4 regions of the Pantoea sp. SYBGC1 genome follow, and region 2 is predicted to be linked to each of the others. Evidence: predicted binding sites of a transcription regulator. Region 2 holds the regulator's gene; each other region holds the start of a gene.
The links. The regulator PurR, encoded in region 2, represses purine synthesis genes. The targets are predictions, from matches to a motif close to CANGCAAACGTTTGCNTG.
Positions count from the first base shown of each region.

Region 1: the regulator PurR is predicted to act here: its motif matches at 2,797-2,814, upstream of purE (5-(carboxyamino)imidazole ribonucleotide mutase).
Region 3: the regulator PurR is predicted to act here: its motif matches at 2,719-2,736, upstream of purL (phosphoribosylformylglycinamidine synthase).
Region 4: the regulator PurR is predicted to act here: its motif matches at 3,533-3,550, upstream of pyrC (dihydroorotase).

Region 1 is NZ_JBXUNM010000003.1:225,086-229,989, reverse strand. It holds gene ybbP (putative ABC transporter permease subunit YbbP) at 1-1,106, shown strand, start outside; gene purK (5-(carboxyamino)imidazole ribonucleotide synthase) at 1,143-2,207, opposite strand; gene purE (5-(carboxyamino)imidazole ribonucleotide mutase) at 2,204-2,713, opposite strand; gene AC2CF9_RS08350 (UDP-2,3-diacylglucosamine diphosphatase) at 2,845-3,561, opposite strand; gene ppiB (peptidylprolyl isomerase B) at 3,561-4,055, opposite strand; gene cysS (cysteine--tRNA ligase) at 4,271-4,904, shown strand, end outside.
Region 2 is NZ_JBXUNM010000001.1:342,756-347,659, reverse strand. It holds gene rnt (ribonuclease T) at 1-188, shown strand, start outside; gene AC2CF9_RS01675 (Grx4 family monothiol glutaredoxin) at 227-559, opposite strand; gene AC2CF9_RS01670 (C40 family peptidase) at 912-1,700, shown strand; gene purR (HTH-type transcriptional repressor PurR) at 1,998-3,023, shown strand; gene punR (DNA-binding transcriptional activator PunR) at 3,020-3,931, opposite strand; gene punC (purine nucleoside transporter PunC) at 4,040-4,904, shown strand, end outside.
Region 3 is NZ_JBXUNM010000008.1:65,686-70,589, forward strand. It holds gene yfhb (phosphatidylglycerophosphatase C) at 1-548, shown strand, start outside; gene tadA (tRNA adenosine(34) deaminase TadA) at 606-1,100, shown strand; gene mltF (membrane-bound lytic murein transglycosylase MltF) at 1,097-2,554, opposite strand; gene purL (phosphoribosylformylglycinamidine synthase) at 2,825-4,904, shown strand, end outside.
Region 4 is NZ_JBXUNM010000001.1:165,190-170,093, reverse strand. It holds gene AC2CF9_RS00790 (Gfo/Idh/MocA family protein) at 1-706, opposite strand, end outside; gene AC2CF9_RS00785 (YceH family protein) at 708-1,343, opposite strand; gene rimJ (ribosomal protein S5-alanine N-acetyltransferase) at 1,358-1,954, opposite strand; gene grxB (glutaredoxin 2) at 2,149-2,796, shown strand; gene AC2CF9_RS00770 (lipoprotein) at 2,905-3,468, shown strand; gene pyrC (dihydroorotase) at 3,616-4,662, shown strand; gene dinI (DNA damage-inducible protein I) at 4,731-4,904, shown strand, end outside.

The DNA of each region.
Region 1 (4,904 bases), on a different contig from region 2:
CGCTGCGGCTGGCCATTAACCGTCTGCTGCGACAGCCGGCAATGACGCTGAGCCAGCTCGCCGCGTTCTCGCTCTCTTTTATGCTGCTGGCGCTGCTGCTGGTTATGCGCGGCGATCTGCTCGATCGCTGGCAGCAGCAGCTGCCGCCGGATGCCCCAAACTATTTTCTGCTGAATATTACGCAGGCGCAGGTGCCGCAGGTGCGTGACTTTTTGCAGCAGCATCAGATCAAACCGGAAACCTTTTATCCCGTCGTGCGCGCGCGTCTGGTTGAGCTGAACGGCAAAGCGGCCGATCCGCGGCAGGATAATGCGCTGAACCGCGAGCTCAATCTGACCTGGCAGGCGCAGCGGCCGGATCACAACCCGCTGCTTGCCGGCAGCTGGCCCCCGCGGCCAGGGGAGGTTTCGATTGAAGCCGAACTGGCGCAGCGGCTGGGCGTTAAGCCGGGGGATGAGCTGACCTTTAGCGGCGATACGCAGACGTTCAGCGCGCGCATCAGCAGTCTGCGTAAGGTGGACTGGGAGAGCCTGCGGCCTAACTTCTTTTTTATCTTCCCGCCCGGCGCGCTGGAGCAGCAGCCGCAGACATGGCTGACCAGCTTCCGCATGGCGAACAACCCGGCGCTGCTGGCGCAGCTGAACCGGACGTTCCCGACGCTGAGCCTGCTCGATATTGGCAGCATCATGAAACAGATTGGCCAGGTGCTGGCGCAGGTGAGCCAGGCGCTGGAAATCATGGTGGTGCTGGTGACGCTGTGCGGCGTGCTGCTGCTGCTGGCGCAGATCCAGATCGGCATGCGCCAGCGTCGTCAGGAGCTGGTGGTGTATCGCACGCTGGGCGCGAGCAAACGTCTGCTGCGCGGCACGCTGTGGTGTGAGTTTGCTCTGCTCGGCGTGGTTTCCGGAATAGCGGCTGCGCTGGGGGCAGAAGCCGCGCTGTGGGAACTGCAGCGTAAAATTTTCGATTTTCCCTGGCAGCCCGACTGGACGCTGTGGTTTGCGCTACCGCTGTGCGGAGCGCTTCTGCTGTCGCTGTGCGGCGGCTGGCTGGGCGTGCGACTGCTGAAGGGCAAAGCGCTGTTCCGGCGCTTTGACGCGGCGTAATCAGGATCCCTCTGTCTGAGGGATCCCGTCAGCAACTCAGAGCTTCGCCTGCGCCCAGGCGAGGCCCGAAGCGTATTCCGGCGGCAGCAGCGGCTGCAGCGCGTGCAGGGCGGCGGCAAGACGTGACGGCTCACTGTCAGTGAGATTCAGGTGTCCCACCTTGCGGCCAGGCCGGACCTCTTTGCCATACCAGTGCAGATGCACCAGCGGCTGCGCCAGCCAGGCGTGGTTTACGTCGCTGCCGATCAGGTTCACCATCACCGAGGGAGCGAACACCGCCGGCTGCGGCAGCGGCAGCCCAAGGATGGCGCGCAGATGCAGCTCAAACTGGCTGATGGACGCGCCGTTCTGCGTCCAATGACCGCTGTTGTGCACGCGCGGTGCCAGCTCATTGATCAGCAGTCCCTGCGGCGTGATAAAGCACTCCATCGCCATGACGCCCACGTAATCCAGCGCCTGCATAATGGCGCGCAGCATGGTTTCCGCCTGCTGCTGCTGTGCACTATCCGCCTGCGGGAACGCCACGCTGGTGCGCAGAATGCCCTCTTCGTGCAGGTTATGTGTCAGCGGGTAGAACACCATGCTGCCATCCTGACCGCGTGCGCCTACCAGCGAAACCTCACCGCTAAAATTAATGCCCTGTTCCACAATGCACTCGCCATAGCACTCAGCGGGTAACGTCTCTGTTTCATCCGCCCGCAGCCGCCACTGGCCACGACCGTCATAACCGCCGGTGCGGCGTTTAACAATTGCCAGTTCGCCCAGCTTCTCAAATACCGCCGGCCACTCATCAGGTGCGGCCAGCAGCTGCCAGGGTGCGGTAGCCAGATCAAGCTCATCCAGCAGCTGCTTCTGCGTCAGACGATCGGCAAGGCGCGGGAAGATATCGCGGTTCACAAAGGCGGTGTGGCGGGCGAGCTCGCGCGTCAGGGCGGTTTCCGGCCAGCGTTCAATTTCGGCGGTGATCACGCTCTCTGCAATGGGCAGCGAGGCGGGCTCCGCATCCAGTCCCACCGGATAGACCGCAATGCCCAGCGGCTCAGCCGCCTGGCGCAGCATACGGCCCAGCTGACCGTTACCCAGTACGCATACCGGCTTCATGCCTCACCCCGCGGATCCGGATTCTCCAGCACCTCATCGGTCTGCGCCTGGCGCCACGCAGTGAGACGCGACGCCAGTGCCGCATCGTGGGTGGCCAGAATCTGCGCGGCCAGCAGCGCCGCGTTGGCTGCGCCCGCTTTGCCAATGGCCAGCGTACCCACCGGAATGCCGCGCGGCATCTGTACAATCGAGTAGAGGCTGTCAACACCGCTCAGCGCAGCGCTCTGCACCGGTACGCCCAGCACCGGCACCAGCGTTTTTGCTGCGATCATGCCGGGCAGATGCGCAGCACCGCCGGCGCCCGCAATAATCACCTGGTAGCCATGCGCAGCGGCGCCTTCAGCAAAACTGAACAGCTTGTCCGGGGTGCGGTGGGCAGAAACCACCTCTACGTGAAAGGGAACGTCCAGGCTGTTGAGAATTTCCTCGGCGAACTGCATGGTAGCCCAGTCACTTCTGGAACCCATGACGATAGCGATACGGGCCGGGGCGGCAGTGGATGACATGCGGTCAACTCCTGTGAATAGACAAACGAACCTGGCCGGTGAGGCAGGTAAGAAGGGCACAGAGGATAGCATGAGATAGCAGCAAGGAAAACGGTTGCGCGGCCAGAAAACGGGCAATTGCACCCGCGAAATTAGAAGGGGAAGGCGATCAGTTTTACGCCGCTGGCGTCCAGCTGGATCATCGAGCCTGCGTCGTGCCATGCCCCAAGAACAGCGCGCTGCGCGGGAAGGCCATTCAGAGAGAGCGTGTGGATTTCCGGCCGGTGCGTATGGCCGTGGATCAGCAGCGGAGCCTGCTGGCGCTGCATGGCTGCTGTCACCGCCTGCGGGTTCACATCCATAATGGCCAACGATTTATGCTGGTTCGCCTGCTGGCTGCCGGCGCGCATTCTGGCCGCAATGCGCAACCGCAGACGCAGTGGCAGCGCCAGAAACAGCCGCTGCAGCCAGCGCTGGTGGACCTTTGCGCGAAAACGCTGATAGCCAGCATCATCCGTGCAGAGCGTGTCGCCGTGCATAATCAGCACGCGCTGACCATACAGCTCCAGCACCTGCTCCTCTGGCAATAGCGTCATGCCGCTGGCGCGGGCAAAGCGCTTGCCCAGCAGGAAATCGCGGTTGCCGTGAATAAAATAGACCGGCACCGACAGGGCGCGCAGGGCGGCGGCGATCTGCTGATGCAGCGGATTAGGATCGTCATCGCCAATCCAGGCTTCAAACAGATCGCCCAGGATGTAAAGCGCCTCGCACTGCCGCGCTTCACCCTGCAAAAAATGCAGAAAACCGGCAGTAATTGCCGGTTCTTCCTGACACAGATGGAGATCTGCGATAAACAGCGTGCGCGACATTACTCGCTGACGGTCACTTTCTGGATGACAACGTCTTCGGTCGGCACGTCCTGATGCATACCGCTGCGGCCGGTTTTCACCGCTTTGATTTTTTCGACGACATCCATACCTTCAACCACTTCAGCAAACACGCAGTAACCCCAGCCCTGCAGGCTTTCGTCGCGGAAGTTCAGGAAGTCGTTGTCAGCAACGTTGATAAAGAACTGTGCGGTTGCCGAGTGCGGAGCCTGAGTGCGCGCCATCGCCAGCGTGCCTTTGGTGTTTTTCAGGCCGTTGTTCGCTTCGTTGCGGATTTCAGCTTTGGTGGCTTTCTGCTTCATGCCCGGTTCGAAACCGCCGCCCTGAACCATAAAGCCATTGATGACACGGTGGAAAATAGTGTTGTCATAAAAACCTTCACGGCAGTAGTCCAGGAAGTTCTGTACGGTGGCCGGCGCTTTATCATCAAAGGTTTTGATTACGATATCGCCATGGTTCGTCTGGAAAGTGACCATTATATTCGTCCTGTGGAGGTTGTATTCAGTATCAGTTGCCGCGTTCGCGTGCGGACGGGCATTTTGTCGACGCCTCTTATAACATAATTTCCCGGAACGCGTCAGCAAGGCAACGGCATCTGGTATCTCAGCGATGCACAAGTCAGAAAAATACGGCACAATATCAGGCTACCAAAGAAGGCGTCTCCCGCACACGATAAAAACGGAACCGTTCAATGCTAAAGATCTATAACACCCTGAGTCGACAGAAAGAGGAATTTAAACCTATTCATGCTGGTGAAATCGGCATGTACGTGTGTGGTATTACGGTTTACGACCTCTGTCATATCGGCCACGGGCGTACGTTTGTGGCATTTGACGTAGTGGCGCGTTACCTGCGCTATATTGGCTATCAGCTGAAGTATGTGCGTAATATCACTGATATTGATGACAAAATTATTCGCCGCGCTAACGAAAATGGCGAAACCATTGAGACGCTGACCAACCGCATGATTGCGGAGATGCACCAGGATTTTGCCGCGCTGGGCATCCTGCCGCCGGATCTGGAACCACGCGCCACGCGCCATATCGCGGAAATTATTGAGCTGGTGGAGCGGCTGATTGAACGCGGTCACGCCTACGTAGCGGAGAACGGCGATGTGATGTTTGATGTGCTGAGCGATACCGATTATGGCGCGCTGTCGCGTCAGGATCTGAAGCAGCTGCAGGCGGGCGCCCGCGTGGAAGTGGCAGAGGTAAAACGCAACCCGATGGATTTCGTGCTGTGGAAGATGTCCAAAGCCGATGAGCCGTCATGGGAGTCGCCGTGGGGCAACGGTCGTCCGGGCTGGCACATCGAGTGCTCCGCCA
Region 2 (4,904 bases):
AAGCGTGCAAGGCGGCAGGTATCGATTTTGACAGCACGCAGGCGCACTCGGCGCTCTATGATACAGAGCAGACGGCAATGCTGTTTTGCGAGCTGGTAAACCGCTGGAAGCGTTTAGGTGGCTGGCCGCTGGCGCTGAATGACGCTGAAGCAGAGAGCGAAGCCGCAGGCGAAAGCGCGGCAGAGTAAGAGAATAAAAAAGGCCGGCGCTGCGCCGGCCTTTTGATTTATTCCGCTTCTTTGTGCTTCTCAGCGGTTTCTTTGATCAGCGGCTGAAGTTCACCGCGCTGGAACATTTCAACGATGATATCGCAGCCGCCGACCAGCTCACCATCCACCCACAGCTGCGGGAAGGTTGGCCAGTTAGCGTATTTTGGCAGTTCAGCACGGATATCAGGATTCTGCAGGATATCGACATACGCGAAGCGTTCGCCACAGGCAGAGAGCGCCTGAACAGCCTGAGCTGAGAAGCCGCAGCTTGGCAGTTTTGGCGATCCTTTCATATACAGCAGGATCGGGTTTTCTGCGATCTGGCGCTGAATTTTTTCAACAGTACTCATTTTTGCCTTCCTTAATTCTTCACTTCGTGTTTGTTTATTGTAGCGACTTCATCCCGCGACTGAAATCGGGAATTTGCCTCGTTGCGGCATGAATCGCCATGTTTGTTAAGTTTGCCGCCACGGGCGTATGACGAAGTGTGTATTAATACACGATTAGCAATAAATATGCTGCGTTAACCGCCTGAAACCGCTCATTTTTGCTGCACAGCCCTTGTGTTGATGGATTTAATAAAAAAGACCTTACCTTTTGTAAAAAAAGTGGATTAGAATCAATCCGGCGCTGATCGCTGATCAGAATTTTCTAATATTGCCGCGGTCTGCTTCTGCAGCCTGCCGAACCTGTAACCGGACTATGCGTTTACTGATTACGCTTTTCATACTGGCTTTTGCTCAGCTGTTTTTTAACGTGGCCGCTGCTTCACCGCACAAGCCGGTTAACGCCAGCCTGCAGAAAGCGGAGAAAAAGAGTGCGCGCGACGATGAACGCCGCAAACGACGTCCGGTTAAAACCTCGGCTAAAAAAACACGCGTCACGCCCGTACAAAAAGTTAAATCGAAAAAAAGCCTGCACGCAGAACCGCCTGTGACTTCCCGTACCGCCCGTAAAAAAGCGCCCGCCCTCTCTGCCAGCAAAAAATATGGTCATCAGCGTACCAGCCGGAAAACAGCGGCAGCGGAAGAGAGTAATGATGCGCTGACCGGTATCAGGCTCAGCAAATCCCACCGCCTGCGCTATCAGAAGGCGCGTGAAACCGCCATGACTAAACTTATGGGCCAGCTGGGCAAACCTTATCAGTGGGGTGGCACCTCTCCGCTTACCGGATTCGACTGCAGTGGCCTGGTCTGGTACGCCTATAAAGATCTGGTCCGTTTCAAGCTGCCGCGCACGGCCAATGAAATGTATCATCTGCGCGATGCCGCTCCCATCAAGCGCGAAATGCTGGAGAAAGGCGATCTGGTGTTTTTCCGCATCAATAATCGCGGCACAGCCGATCATGTTGGCGTTTATCTGGGTAACGGCAAATTTATTCAGTCGCCGCGTACCGGCAAAGATATCCAGATCAGCGCGCTGGGTGAAGATTACTGGCAGAAGCACTATGTTGGCGCACGCCGCATGATGACGCCTAAAACCATTCGTTAGCAGTTGCGCAACATGCCGCGCGCGTCCCGGCCTGACTACACGCCAGTTGTCGGACTCTAAATATTTTCATCTGACCGCAGGTAAAAATCTCGTTTTATGCCCCTTGCCTTGCTAGAATCGCCGCCTTTCGTTGCGCAACACCTTTTGCGCACGCTGCTGTCATTATCTGTTGCGGTTAATTACTCGCCCTGAATCAGCCATTTTTACGCTGGAATGAGGCAGAAAACCCTGCGCAGACGCAAACGTTTAACACTATACTTATCATAAAGTTGCGATAGGTTTAAGAGGTCCATTTTCATGGCAACAATTAAAGATGTGGCAAAACGCGCTGGCGTATCAACGACCACGGTTTCGCACGTCATCAATAAAACGCGCTTTGTCGCTGAAGAGACGCGTAATGCCGTGTGGGAGGCGATTAAAGCGCTGCACTATTCTCCCAGCGCCGTGGCGCGCAGCCTGAAGGTTAATCACACTAAAACACTGGGGTTGCTGGCAACGTCCAGTGAAGCCCCCTACTTTGCTGAAATCATCGAAGCAATTGAAAATCACTGCTTCGCTCAGGGCTACACGCTGATTCTGGGCAACGCGCACAATGACCTGCAAAAGCAGCGCGCCTATCTGTCGATGATGGCGCAAAAGCGGGTAGATGGCCTGCTGGTGATGTGCTCTGAGTATCCGGACGATCTGCTTCAGATGCTGGAAGAGAATCGCAATATTCCGATGGTGGTCATGGACTGGGGCGCTTCCCGCGGTGATTTTACCGATACCGTGCAGGATAATGCCTTTCAGGGCGGCTACCTGGCCGGTCGTTACCTGATCGAGCGCGGTCATCGCGATATTGGCGCTATCCCGGGCCAGCTGGAGCGCAATACCGGCGGCGGACGGCACGCCGGCTTCCTGCAGGCGATGCAAGAGGCGGGGATCGCGGTGCGTGCGGAGTGGATCGTGCAGGGCGATTTTGAACCTGAGTCGGGTTATCAGGCGATGCAGCAGATCCTGAGCCAGAAGCAGCGTCCTACCGCTGTGTTCTGCGGCGGCGACATCATGGCAATGGGCGCGATCTGCGCCGCCGATGAGATGGGCCTGCGCGTTCCGCAGGATATTTCGGTGATCGGCTATGACAATGTGCGCAACGCCCGCTACTTTACGCCGGCGCTGACGACAGTGCATCAGCCCAAAGCTCAGCTGGGTGAAAAAGCGCTGGAGATGCTGCTGGACCGCATTACCAGTAAACGCGAAGAGCCGCAAACGATTGAAGTTCAGCCCAGCCTGATTGAGCGTCGCTCGGTCGGGGATGGTCCGTTTCGCGACTATCGCCGCTAAGCGCGGCGCTCGCTGAGCCACTCATGATTTAGCGTCTCAGCATCTCCCAGGTATTCCAGCAGCCAGGCCAGCGCCGGCGACGCCCGCTGCCCGGCCCAGCTGACGCAGCAGGGACTCTCCGGAAAAGGCTGCGGCAATATCAGCTCCACCAGCGCGCCGCTATCCAGTAGCGGCCGCGCCAGGTGTCCCGGGATCATCCCTACGCACAGGCCAGCCTGCAGGCAGTCGATTCCGGTTTCCCACTCCGGCACCACCAGCCGGCGCTGATTATCCAGCGTCCACGTCATACGGCGCGGTAGCGCGCGCGACGTATCTTCCAGCACCAGCGACGGCCAGGCGCGCAGCGCCTCTTCGTCAGGATGCGCGCTCTGCGCCAGTGGGTGATCCGGACTGACCACGCAGCGCCAGTTAAGGGCGCCCATATCCTGAAAAGCAAAGCGTCCGCCAACCGGGATCGCCTGCGTGGCACCAATGGCTACGTCAACCCGGCCATCAGCCAGCGCATCCCATACGCCGTTAAACACTTCATAGCTGATGATCAGCTCCATATCGGGAAAGTGGCGATAGAAATCTTTCACCAGCTGGCGCGTGCGCTGCGGCTTGACGATACAATCAACGGCAATAGTGAGCTGGCCGCGCCAGCCGTTGGCCAGCTGCTGACACTGCCGTCGCGTCGCCAGCATTTTTTTGATAACAGAGCGGCCTTCACGCACAAAATGCTCGCCGGCTGGCGTCAGAACCACTTCCCGATGCTGGCGTTCAAACAGCTCCACGGCCAGCCAGCTCTCCAGCTGCCTGATGGTATAGCTGATAGCAGAAGGCACGCGGTGCAGCTCCTGCGCTGCCGCGCTGAAACTGCCGGTGCGGGCGACGGCGTCCGCCACCTCAAGCGCATATTCAGACCACATATTTTTGCCTTCAAAAAATTTAACAGCACTCTGCAAATATTAGCGTTTCACAAAGCTGACTGCACCCTTTTACACTCCTCCGCGTTTCCCTGCCGAATGAGAAAAATAGTGATGTCATCTAAAGGATTTCTGCCCTATCTGGCGCTGCTGAGCATGCTCGGCTTTCTCGCCACGGATATGTATCTGCCCGCATTCAGCGATATGCAGCGTGATTTTGCCACCGCTCCGGGTGTTATCAGCGCCAGCCTGAGCCTGTTTCTGGCGGGCTTTGCCTGTGCGCAGGTGGGCTGGGGACTCCTCTCTGACCGAATTGGCCGCAAACCGGTTTTACTGGCGGGCCTCTCAATATTTGCCCTGAGCTGTCTGGCCATGCTGTGGGCCGACAACGTCTGGCTGATGCTGGCACTGCGCTTTATTCAGGCTGTGGGCGTCTGTGCCGCCGCCGTGAGCTGGCAGGCGCTGGTTATCGATCGCTACCCTAAAGCGCAGGCCAATAAAGTGTTTGCCACTATTATGCCGCTGGTGGCGCTCTCTCCTGCTCTGGCTCCGCTGCTGGGTGCCTGGCTGATGAGTCATTTTCACTGGCGCACTATTTTCCTGGTGCTGACGCTGATTACGCTGGTGCTGCTGGCAGGTACCCTCAGACTTCGTTCGCCGCGTATCTCTCAGGCGGCGCGCGGCGATCAGCCTGGCTGGCTGACGCTGCTCGCTACCCGCGCCTACAGTGGCAATGTGCTGATTTACTCCGCCTGCTCTGCCAGCTTCTTTGCCTGGCTGACGGGCTCCCCCTTTATTCTGGCGGCCGCAGGCTTAACCCCGGCCGATATCGGGCTCAGCTATGTGCCGCAGACGATGGCTTTCCTGATTGGCGGTTTTGGCTGTCGTGCGCTGCTTAATCGCTTTCAGGGCGCGCAGCTGCTGCCGTGGCTGCTGCTGATTTACAGCCTGAGCATTCTGAGCCTCTTTGCCGTTG
Region 3 (4,904 bases), on a different contig from region 2:
TACTGCGCCGGCAGCCGCTGAATCTGCTGCTGGTGGTGCCGCTGCTGCCGGTTATTGGCCTCGGGCTGCTGATTAAAGGCCGGGCAGCGCGCTGGCCAATGAGTCTGCTACTCTGGGCGATCACGTTCGGACACAGTGAAACGCGCCTGCGCGCGCGTGAAGCGGAGTTTGCGCAGTGGTTCCGCGAGCGGGTAGTGGCGTTTCCGGTAGTGCAGCAGCGCCTGACCGATTACCTGCAGAGCAGCGATGCAGACGTGTGGCTGATTACCGGCTCACCGCAGTCGCTGGTGGAGCAGGTCTATTTTGATTCCGCTTTTCTGCCGCGTGTGAAGCTGATTGCCAGTCAGATGCGGCCAGGACGCGGCGGACGCGTGCTGGCGATGCGCTGCCTGGGCCACGAAAAGGTGGCGCAGCTGGAAGAACAGATTGGCACGCCGCTGCAGCTCTACAGCGGCTATAGCGACAGCAAGCAGGATAACCCGCTGCTGTTTTTCTGCCAGCATCGCTGGCGCGTTACGCCGCGCGGTGAACTGCAGCAGCTGGAGTGAATCGCGCGGCGTTTTTGTCTATAATGCGCCGCCTTTTGATTCTGCAGGAGTTACCCGGTGAAGCCACAAACTGATGAATACTGGATGCGTTATGCGCTGCAGCTGGCGCAGCGTGCCCGGGAGCAGGGTGAGGTGCCGGTCGGAGCCGTGCTGGTGCAGGGAGACAAGGTCATAGGCGAGGGCTGGAACCGGCCGATTGGCCAGTGCGATCCCACGGCACACGCGGAGATCATGGCGCTGCGCCAGGGCGGCAAAGTGCTGGATAACTATCGCCTGCTGGATACCACGCTCTATGTCACGCTGGAGCCGTGCGTCATGTGCGCCGGCGCCATGGTCCACAGCCGCATTACGCGCCTGGTCTACGGCGCAAAAGATGTAAAAACCGGCGCGGCCGGTTCGCTGCTGGATGTACTGGGGCACCCGGGGATGAACCATCAGATTGAGATTGCCTGCGGCGTGCTGGCGGAGGAGTGCGCCGGCATGCTGAGCGACTTTTTTCGTATGCGGCGCGAGCAGAAGCGCGCGCTGCGTCAGGCACAGCGCGCAAATTAGTTCATGGCAATTTTAGGCTCAACCGCCGGATAACCGGCGCCCAGCTCCGCTTCCAGCGCCGAACGCTGCGCCAGGCGGCGCTCCTGCTCCTGCAGATAGCCCACCAGGCTTAGCTGATATTTGCGGATATTCTCCACGTAGTTATACGCTTCATGCCCGCGCGCATAGCCATAAGTGGTTTGCGCGTAGTAGCGCTTCTGGCTGAGCATCGGCAGACGCAGCTTCACATCCGCCCAGCTGTCAGGGTTACCGCCCTGTTTTGCCGTCAGCCGGCGCACGTCGAGCATGTGCGCATATCCCATATTGTAGGCTGCCAGCGCAAACCAGATGCGCTCGTCATCAGGCACGCTCGCCGGCACTTTATCCATCATGCGCTGCAGATACTCACTGCCGCCGCGAATGCTCTGCTCCGGATCGAGCCGGTCATCAACGTTGAGACTATCCGCCGTGTTGCGCGTCAGCATCATCATGCCGCGCACGCCGGTGGGCGAGGTCGCCTGCGGATTCCAGTGCGACTCCTGATAGGAGATCGCCGCCAGCAGGCGCCAGTCCATGCTCGCCGCATATTTCTCAAACAGCGGTTTGATATCCGGCAGCGTATTGTCAATCGCGCGCAGGAAGGTGCGGGTATCAACATAATCAAACGTGCCAACGTGACCGAGATACTTCTCCTCCAGCCGCGCCATGGTGCCTTCTTCACCCATCTGGCTGTAGAAATCGAGCATGGCCGCGTTAAGGCTGCTGTCAGCATTGCGCGGCAGATACCAGGTCACCGGCTCTTCATCGGTAATATCAAAGGCTACCGCCAGCTGCGGATGAATACGCTGCAGCAGGCCCACGGTTACCGAGTCGCCTACCGTGTAGTCGAGCTTGCCGTCAGCCACCGCCTCCAGCAGCGCTTTCTGTCCCTGATCGGTGGCGATGGCCCAGTCGAGATCGGGATAGCTGTTGGCTTTTTCTGCCCGCAGCGTAGAGAGATAGGCTGAGCCGGACTGCACCACCAGACGGCCTTTCAGATCGCCCAGCGTGCGCGGACGCGGTTTATCGATACGGTAAACCAGCTGCTGCGACACCGAATAGTAGCTGGGGCCGGCCTGATAGTGCGCCAGACGCTCGCTGTTATAGATAAGCCCGGCGGCGAGCAGATCGGCTTTTCCGTCATCAAGGTCGTCAAACAGATCGCCCAGGCTGGGTCGCACAGTGACTTCCAGCCTGACGCCGAGGTAGTCTGCAAAGCGCTTTGCCAGCTCGTAATCCATGCCAGCCGGTGCCTGATTGACGGTGTAATAGGTCAGTGGCGAATTAACGGTGCTGATGCGCAACACACCGCGTGATTTGATCGCTGTCAGCGCGTCCCGATCGCCCCCGTACCAGGGGATTGCCGGCCACAGCGCCAGCGCCAGCAGCACGGTGATCAGACCGATAAACAGATAATTTAATTTTAGGCGTTTCAAATAGTTGTCTCTTAATGGCTCACAGGCCTCTGTCCTTTAAAGGCAGTATTGGTATTGTTTTTTACTCCCAGAGCGAGGGGCATTTTGCGCAACAAAGCGAAACAGGGCAACTCATATAGCAAGTTTTGCGCAAAATTCAGGCAAATCCCGTATGGCAGTTTTTCTGCGCAAACGGTTTCGTTACCCGCGCGCTTTCTCTATAATACCGCCCGTTTTCCCTGTTGCGCCCAATGAAGCGTCGCCCGGCGCTTCGAAGACGAGAGATCTTTAATGATGGAAATTCTGCGTGGTTCGCCCGCTCTGTCAGCATTTCGTGTAAACAAACTGCTGACCCGCTTTCAGAACGCTCATCTGCCGGTGAGTGATATTTACGCCGAGTATGTCCATTTTGCTGATGTTGCCGCACCGCTCAGCGCGGATGAACACGCCCGCCTGCAGCGTCTGCTGAAATATGGCCCTTCTCTCGCTGAACATGCGCCTCAAGGGCGTCTGCTGCTGGTTACGCCGCGTCCCGGCACTATCTCTCCCTGGTCATCGAAAGCCACGGACATTGCTCACAACTGCGATCTGCCGCAGGTTAAGCGCCTGGAGCGCGGCCTGGCGTTCTATGTTCAGGCGCCGCAGCTGACAGAAACGCAGTGGCAGCAGCTGGCTGGCCTGCTGCACGATCGCATGATGGAGTGCGTATTCAGCGATCTGCAGGCGGCAGAGCAGCTGTTTGCTCATCACGCGCCGCAGCCGCTGCAGAGCGTTGACGTGCTGGGAACCGGACGTCAGGCGCTGGAGCAGGCGAATAGCACGCTGGGCCTGGCGCTGGCGGATGACGAAATAGACTACCTGCTGGATGCCTTTACCCGTCTGGGTCGCAACCCCAACGACATTGAACTCTATATGTTTGCGCAGGCGAACTCAGAGCACTGTCGCCACAAAATTTTCAACGCTGACTGGATCATCGATGGCGAAAAACAGCCCAAATCGCTGTTTAAGATGATCAAAAATACGTTTGAGCAGCATCCCGATCACGTACTGTCAGCCTATAAAGATAACGCTGCCGTGATGGAAGGCTCGGAAGTTGGCCGCTTCTACGCTGATGCGCAGCAGGGCGAGTACGCTTTTCATCAGGAAGCCGCGCATATTCTGATGAAGGTAGAGACGCATAACCATCCAACCGCTATCTCTCCCTGGCCGGGTGCCGCCACCGGTTCAGGTGGTGAAATCCGCGATGAAGGCGCAACCGGGCGTGGCGCCAAACCGAAAGCGGGTCTGACCGGCTTTTCCGTTTCCAATCTGCGCATCCCGGGCTTTGAGCAGCCGTGGGAAGAGGATTTCGGCAAGCCGGAGCGTATTGTTACCGCACTGGATATCATGACCGAAGGCCCGCTGGGCGGCGCAGCGTTTAACAATGAATTTGGCCGTCCGGCGCTGAACGGTTATTTCCGCACCTATGAAGAGCAGGTTAACAGCCACAACGGCGTTGAACTGCGCGGCTACCATAAGCCGATCATGCTGGCAGGCGGTATTGGCAATATTCGTGCGGATCACGTGCAGAAAGGCGAGATCGTCGTGGGCGCCAAACTGATTGTGCTGGGCGGGCCGGCGATGAATATCGGCCTCGGCGGCGGTGCGGCCTCATCCATGGCCTCCGGTCAGTCCGATGCCGACCTCGATTTTGCCTCAGTGCAGCGCGACAACCCGGAAATGGAGCGCCGCTGTCAGGAAGTGATCGACCGCTGCTGGCAGCTGGGCGAAGCCAACCCGATTCTGTTTATTCACGACGTCGGCGCAGGCGGTCTCTCTAACGCCATGCCTGAGCTGGTCAGTGATGGCGGACGCGGTGGTAACTTCAATCTGCGCGACATTCTCAGCGATGAGCCGGGCATGAGCCCGCTGGAAGTGTGGTGTAACGAGTCGCAGGAGCGCTATGTGCTGGCCGTTGCGCCAGAGAAGCTGGCGCTGTTTGATGAGCTGTGCCAGCGCGAGCGCGCCCCTTACGCGGTAATTGGCGAGGCGACTGAAGAGCAGCACCTCTCGCTGAGCGACAGCCATTTTGACAACAAGCCTATCGACATGCCGCTGGATGTTCTGCTGGGCAAAACGCCAAAAATGACGCGCGACGTCACGCGGCAGCAGGCAAAAGGCGACGCGCTGCAGCGTAACGGCATCACGATTGCGGATGCGGTTAACCGCGTGCTGCATCTGCCCACGGTGGCTGAGAAAACGTTTCTTATCACCATCGGCGACCGTTCCGTGACCGGCATGGTGGCGCGCGATCAGATGGTGGGGCCGTGGCAGATCCCGGTGGCAAACTGCGCCGTGACCACGGCCAGCCTCGACAGCTATCACGGCGAAG
Region 4 (4,904 bases), 180 kb from region 2:
CCTCAATCTGGTAGTAGTCTCCGTCGCAGACCGCGGTGACCACCTCCCGCTGCGTGCCGGCGCGCCGGTGCATGCTGGTAGAGACCTGCAGCCCGCCGGCGCTGAAATGGTGCTCTGCGTAGAGCAGTGCGCCTTCATCTGTGGTCCGGATATGGCCATCACCCGGCTGCAGTTTGCCCCCCGCCAGCCACAGGGCGGTATCCACCACGTGCAGATAATCATCCAGCAGCGTAAAGCGCAGCCCCTGCGGCCCCACGCTATCCATGCGATGCTTTTCGATCCGCAGCGAGGCGGCGCGCGGCATTTCCTGCTTCAGCTGCTGATAGCGCGGGGCAAAGCGCCGGTTAAACGCTACCATGAGTTTGCGCTGGCGCTTTTCCGCCAGCGCGACCAGCGCTTCAGCCTGCTGCAGCGTCTCTGCCAGCGGCTTATCCACACAGACATCTTTTCCCGCCAGCAGCAGGGCCTGAACCACGTCAAAATGCGAGGCGGTGCTGCTGTGCACGAACACGGCGTCGCAGGCGGCAGCCAGGGCGTCAAGCCGGTCAAAACAGGCGATCCGATAACGAGCGCATACCGCCTCCGCCTTAACCTGATTGGGTGAAAATGCCCCCACCAGCTGCCAGCCTTCTGCCTGCGAGAGCACCGGCAGCCAGGCTTTCTGTGCAATTCCGCCTAAACCGGCAATACCAATTCGCAGCGTCATCTTAATGCTCCTGTGCCAGCAGCTGAGTCAGCTGTATCTGCAGTTCAGCCACCTGCTGCTCCAGCGCGGCAACCCGATAGCTGAGCTCCGCTTCACCAGCGGCGGGAGACGGCGAGCAGGCCGTCTCCTCTGCGGCCAGCAGGTGCCGGTAGCGACATTCGCGGCGGCCCGGCTCACGCGCCATTCTTGCCACCAGCGGTCCCTCCTGCCGGCTCATCAGCCCCTCCAGCGTCTGCTCGGCCTCACTGACATCGCTGAATTCATACAGCCTGCCGCTGCGGGTACGCAGCTCGCCTGGCGTTTGCGCCCCGCGCAGCAGCAGCAGGGTCATCACGGCGACTTCAGCGGCGCTGAGCTGCAGCTGACCAAACGCAGAGTTACAGAAGCGCTGCGCATATTTGCTGACCCGCTGGCTGGCACCGCTGGTAGCGGTGACCAGGTGTTTTTTAACCAGCTCATCCAGCTGCGCCTGCACCTCCTCTTCGCTGAGCGTCATAACCGGTTCACGGTTCGATTTCTGATTACAGGCGGCTACCACGCCGTTCAGCGACAGAGGGTAATATTCAGGCGTAGCGATCTGCTTTTCCAGCAGCGCACCCAGCACGCGTAGCGCCTGGGAAGAGAGCGCGATTTTCATGGATCCGTTTCCTTTTAAAATTGAGTGCGCTTGTCCGGCGTCCACGCATGCCAGGTCAGCGCCGTCAGTACGTGATCCTGCCAGCGGCCATCAATGAGCAGATAGTTTTTTGCATAGCCTTCCTGCTCGAAGCCGAGCCGTGCCAGCAGATCGCCGCTGCGCTGATTGTGCGGCATATAGTTAGCCATAATGCGGTGCATGCGCTGCTGTCGCTGCATATAGCGAATTGCCGATTGCAGCGCTTCAAACATCATGCCCTGCCCCTGCCACTTTTCGCCCAGCGAATAGCCGAGATAGCAGGCGTGAAAGGAGCCACGCAGAACATTGCTGAAATTTGCCACGCCGCGGATCTCACGCTCGTCGGGGTCCATCAGCACAAAGTAGAAAGCGGAGCCCTGCTTATGCAGATCGCCAATCAGGCCGAGCCGCGCCTGCCAGCCGGAGGGATAACAGTGGCTGTCATCGCGCACCGGCTCCCACGGCTTGAGGAACGCGCGGTTTTCCGCGTAATAGTCTGCCAGCCGCCAGGCGTCGCGTTCATGCACCAGACGCACCACCAGACGATCGGTCGTAAGCCGCACGCGCGGGCCTGCAGAGCGATAGCCAAACATCAAATCTCCTGAAATCCTTAGCGAAAGAGAGTGAAACGCCGCTGGCGTTTTCTTCACTATAACCGCCCCGCAGGCTGCGACACAACGTTGCTGAACAGGGGCAGGGTTTGCCCCTTCCACGGTTCTCTTCCATACTTCCGGCAGGATCGGAAAAAGGGTGAATCCCTCACCCGGAAAACCACAGGAGAAACGGGATGAAACTTTACATCTACGATCACTGCCCCTTCTGCGTCAAAGCGCGCATGATTTTTGGCTTAAAGAATCTGCCGGTAGAACTGGTGGTTATGCTCAATGATGACGAGGCGACACCGGTAAAATTAATCGGCCAGAAAATGGCGCCGGTATTGCAAAAAGCGGATGGCAGCGCCATGCCGGAGAGCATGGATATTGTGCATTGGGTAGACAAACAGGATGGCGAACCGCTGCTGACCGGCAGAACCAATCCCGCTATCGCCGACTGGCTGCGCCACGTCAACGGCTATATTAATAAGCTTTTAATTCCGCGTATCGCCGATGCTGCTTTTGCTGAATTTGCCACCCCGGAAGCGCGACGCTATTTTCACGATAAAAAAGAGGCGAGCCTCGGTGATTTCGACGAGCTGCGTAAACACGCGCCTGGCCTGATCAAGAAGATCAGTGACGATCTGCGCCAGCTGGATCGCCTGATTGTGAAGCCTAACGCCGTTAACGGCGAGCTGTCAGAGGATGATATCAACCTCTTCCCGCTGCTGCGCTCGCTGACGCTGGTGTCCGGTATCGACTGGCCAAGCCGCGTCACTGATTACCGCGATAACATGGCGAAACAGACGCAGGTTAATCTGCTCTCTTCTATCGCCGCCTGAATGTTAAACCGGGAGGAACCCGTTCGCGGGTTTCTCATCTTATCTGATGACACCTCGCGCCGATTCAGGCAGGCTTAGCGCTGTTTGCCACACCGGAACGAGGATGCAATGAAAAAGAAATTTTATGGGATCGCGGCGCTGTTCGGCATGCTGCTGCTCAGCGGCTGCAATCAGCTGACGCAATACACCATCACGGAACAGGAAGTGAATCAGGCGCTGCAAAAGCGCAACAATTTTGAAAAAGAGATCGGCGTATCCGGCCTTATTAATGCGCATATCGTGCTCAGCGATCTCAGCAGCGAAATCGGACGTGAAGAACCTGACCGCGTCACCCTCTCCGGTAAAGCGCAAATTGATGTCACCTCACTGTTTGGCCCGCAGCAGGCTGAAATGCTGCTGAAAATGAAGGCGCAGCCGGTTTATAACGCGCAGGAAGGCGCCATCTACCTGCACAACCTGTCGATTGTTGATGCGCAGGTGGAGCCAGAAAAAATGGCGTCGATTGTGAAAACGCTGACCCCCTATCTCAATCAGTCCCTGCAGCACTATTTCAATGAACGGCCAGCCTATCTGCTGAGCGCTGACCGCAGTAAAGGCGAAGCGCTGGCGAAAAAACTGGCAAAAGGACTGGAAGTCAAACCGGGTCAGCTGGTGATCCCTTTCACCGACTGACACCGTCCCGTGCGGCCAGCGTTTTTCTGGCCGCACGGGTCATCACTTTCCGGTGATAAAAAGCCGTGCAAACGGTTGCCTGCCCGCTTAAGATATCGCCCCGGCCTGAATGCGCCATTCTGTTTTCACTTAAGCCGGAGCCTGACCATGACTTCTCAACCTCAGCACATCACCATTCGCCGCCCTGATGACTGGCATATCCACCTGCGCGACGGCGTGATGCTTGAAAGCGTACTGCCCTATACCAGCGCCGTGAATGGCCGGGCGATTGTCATGCCAAATCTGGTGCCGCCGGTCACCAGCGTGGCAGCGGCCCGCGAGTATCGCGCGCGCATTCTTGCCGCCCTGCCCGCTGCGCACAGCTTTACACCGCTGATGACCTGCTATCTGACCGATTCACTTGAACCCGATGAGATTGAAGCGGGATTTCGTACGGGCCTATTCACTGCTGCCAAGCTCTATCCGGCGCACGCTACCACTAATTCAAGTCACGGCGTAACGAACACGGCGTCGATTGCTGCGGTGCTGGATCGCATGCAGCAAATTGGTATGCCGATGCTGGTGCACGGTGAAGTCACTGATGCCCACATCGATATTTTTGATCGCGAAGCGCGCTTTATTGAGACCGTACTGCATCCGCTGCGCCAGCAGTTTCCCGGCCTGAAAGTGGTCATGGAGCACATCACCACAAAAGAGGCAGCTGACTATGTGGCTGACGGCAACGCACTGCTGGGTGCAACCATTACGCCGCAGCATTTGATGTTTAACCGTAACCATATGCTGGTGGGCGGGATCCGTCCTCATCTTTATTGCCTGCCTGTTCTGAAGCGCAACACACATCAGCAGGCGCTGCGTCAGCTGGTGGCCAGCGGCCATCCACGCGTTTTTCTTGGTACCGATACTGCGCCCCACCTGCGGCATGCCAAAGAAGCAGGCTGCGGCTGTGCGGGCGTCTTCAACGCCCCGACCTCTCTGCCTGCCTACCTTACCGTGTTTGAAGAGCTTAACGCCCTGCAGCACTTTGAAGCGTTCTGCTCAGAAAACGGCCCGAATTTTTACGGCCTGCCGCTTAACGAAGGAACGCTGACGCTGGTCCGTGAACCCTGGCAGGTGGCTGAAAGCGTCACCGCAGGCGACGATACGCTGGTGCCATTTCTTGCCGGCGAGACGCTGAACTGGCGCATCAAAGAATAAACGATAACTGCTTGCCTTCGGCATTAAGATACTGTACAAATAACCAGTATATTAAACCGGAGGCGTCTATGCGTATTGATATTACCGTAGCGAAAAATCGCCCGCTGCCCGCAGGTGCACTCGATGCGCTTAGCGCGGAGCTTTCCCGTCGTATTGCGCACGATTTTCCTGAAGGCGAGCACCACGTCAATGTGCGCTATGCCACCGGCAATCAGCTCAGCGTGACCGGCGGCTGTAAAACT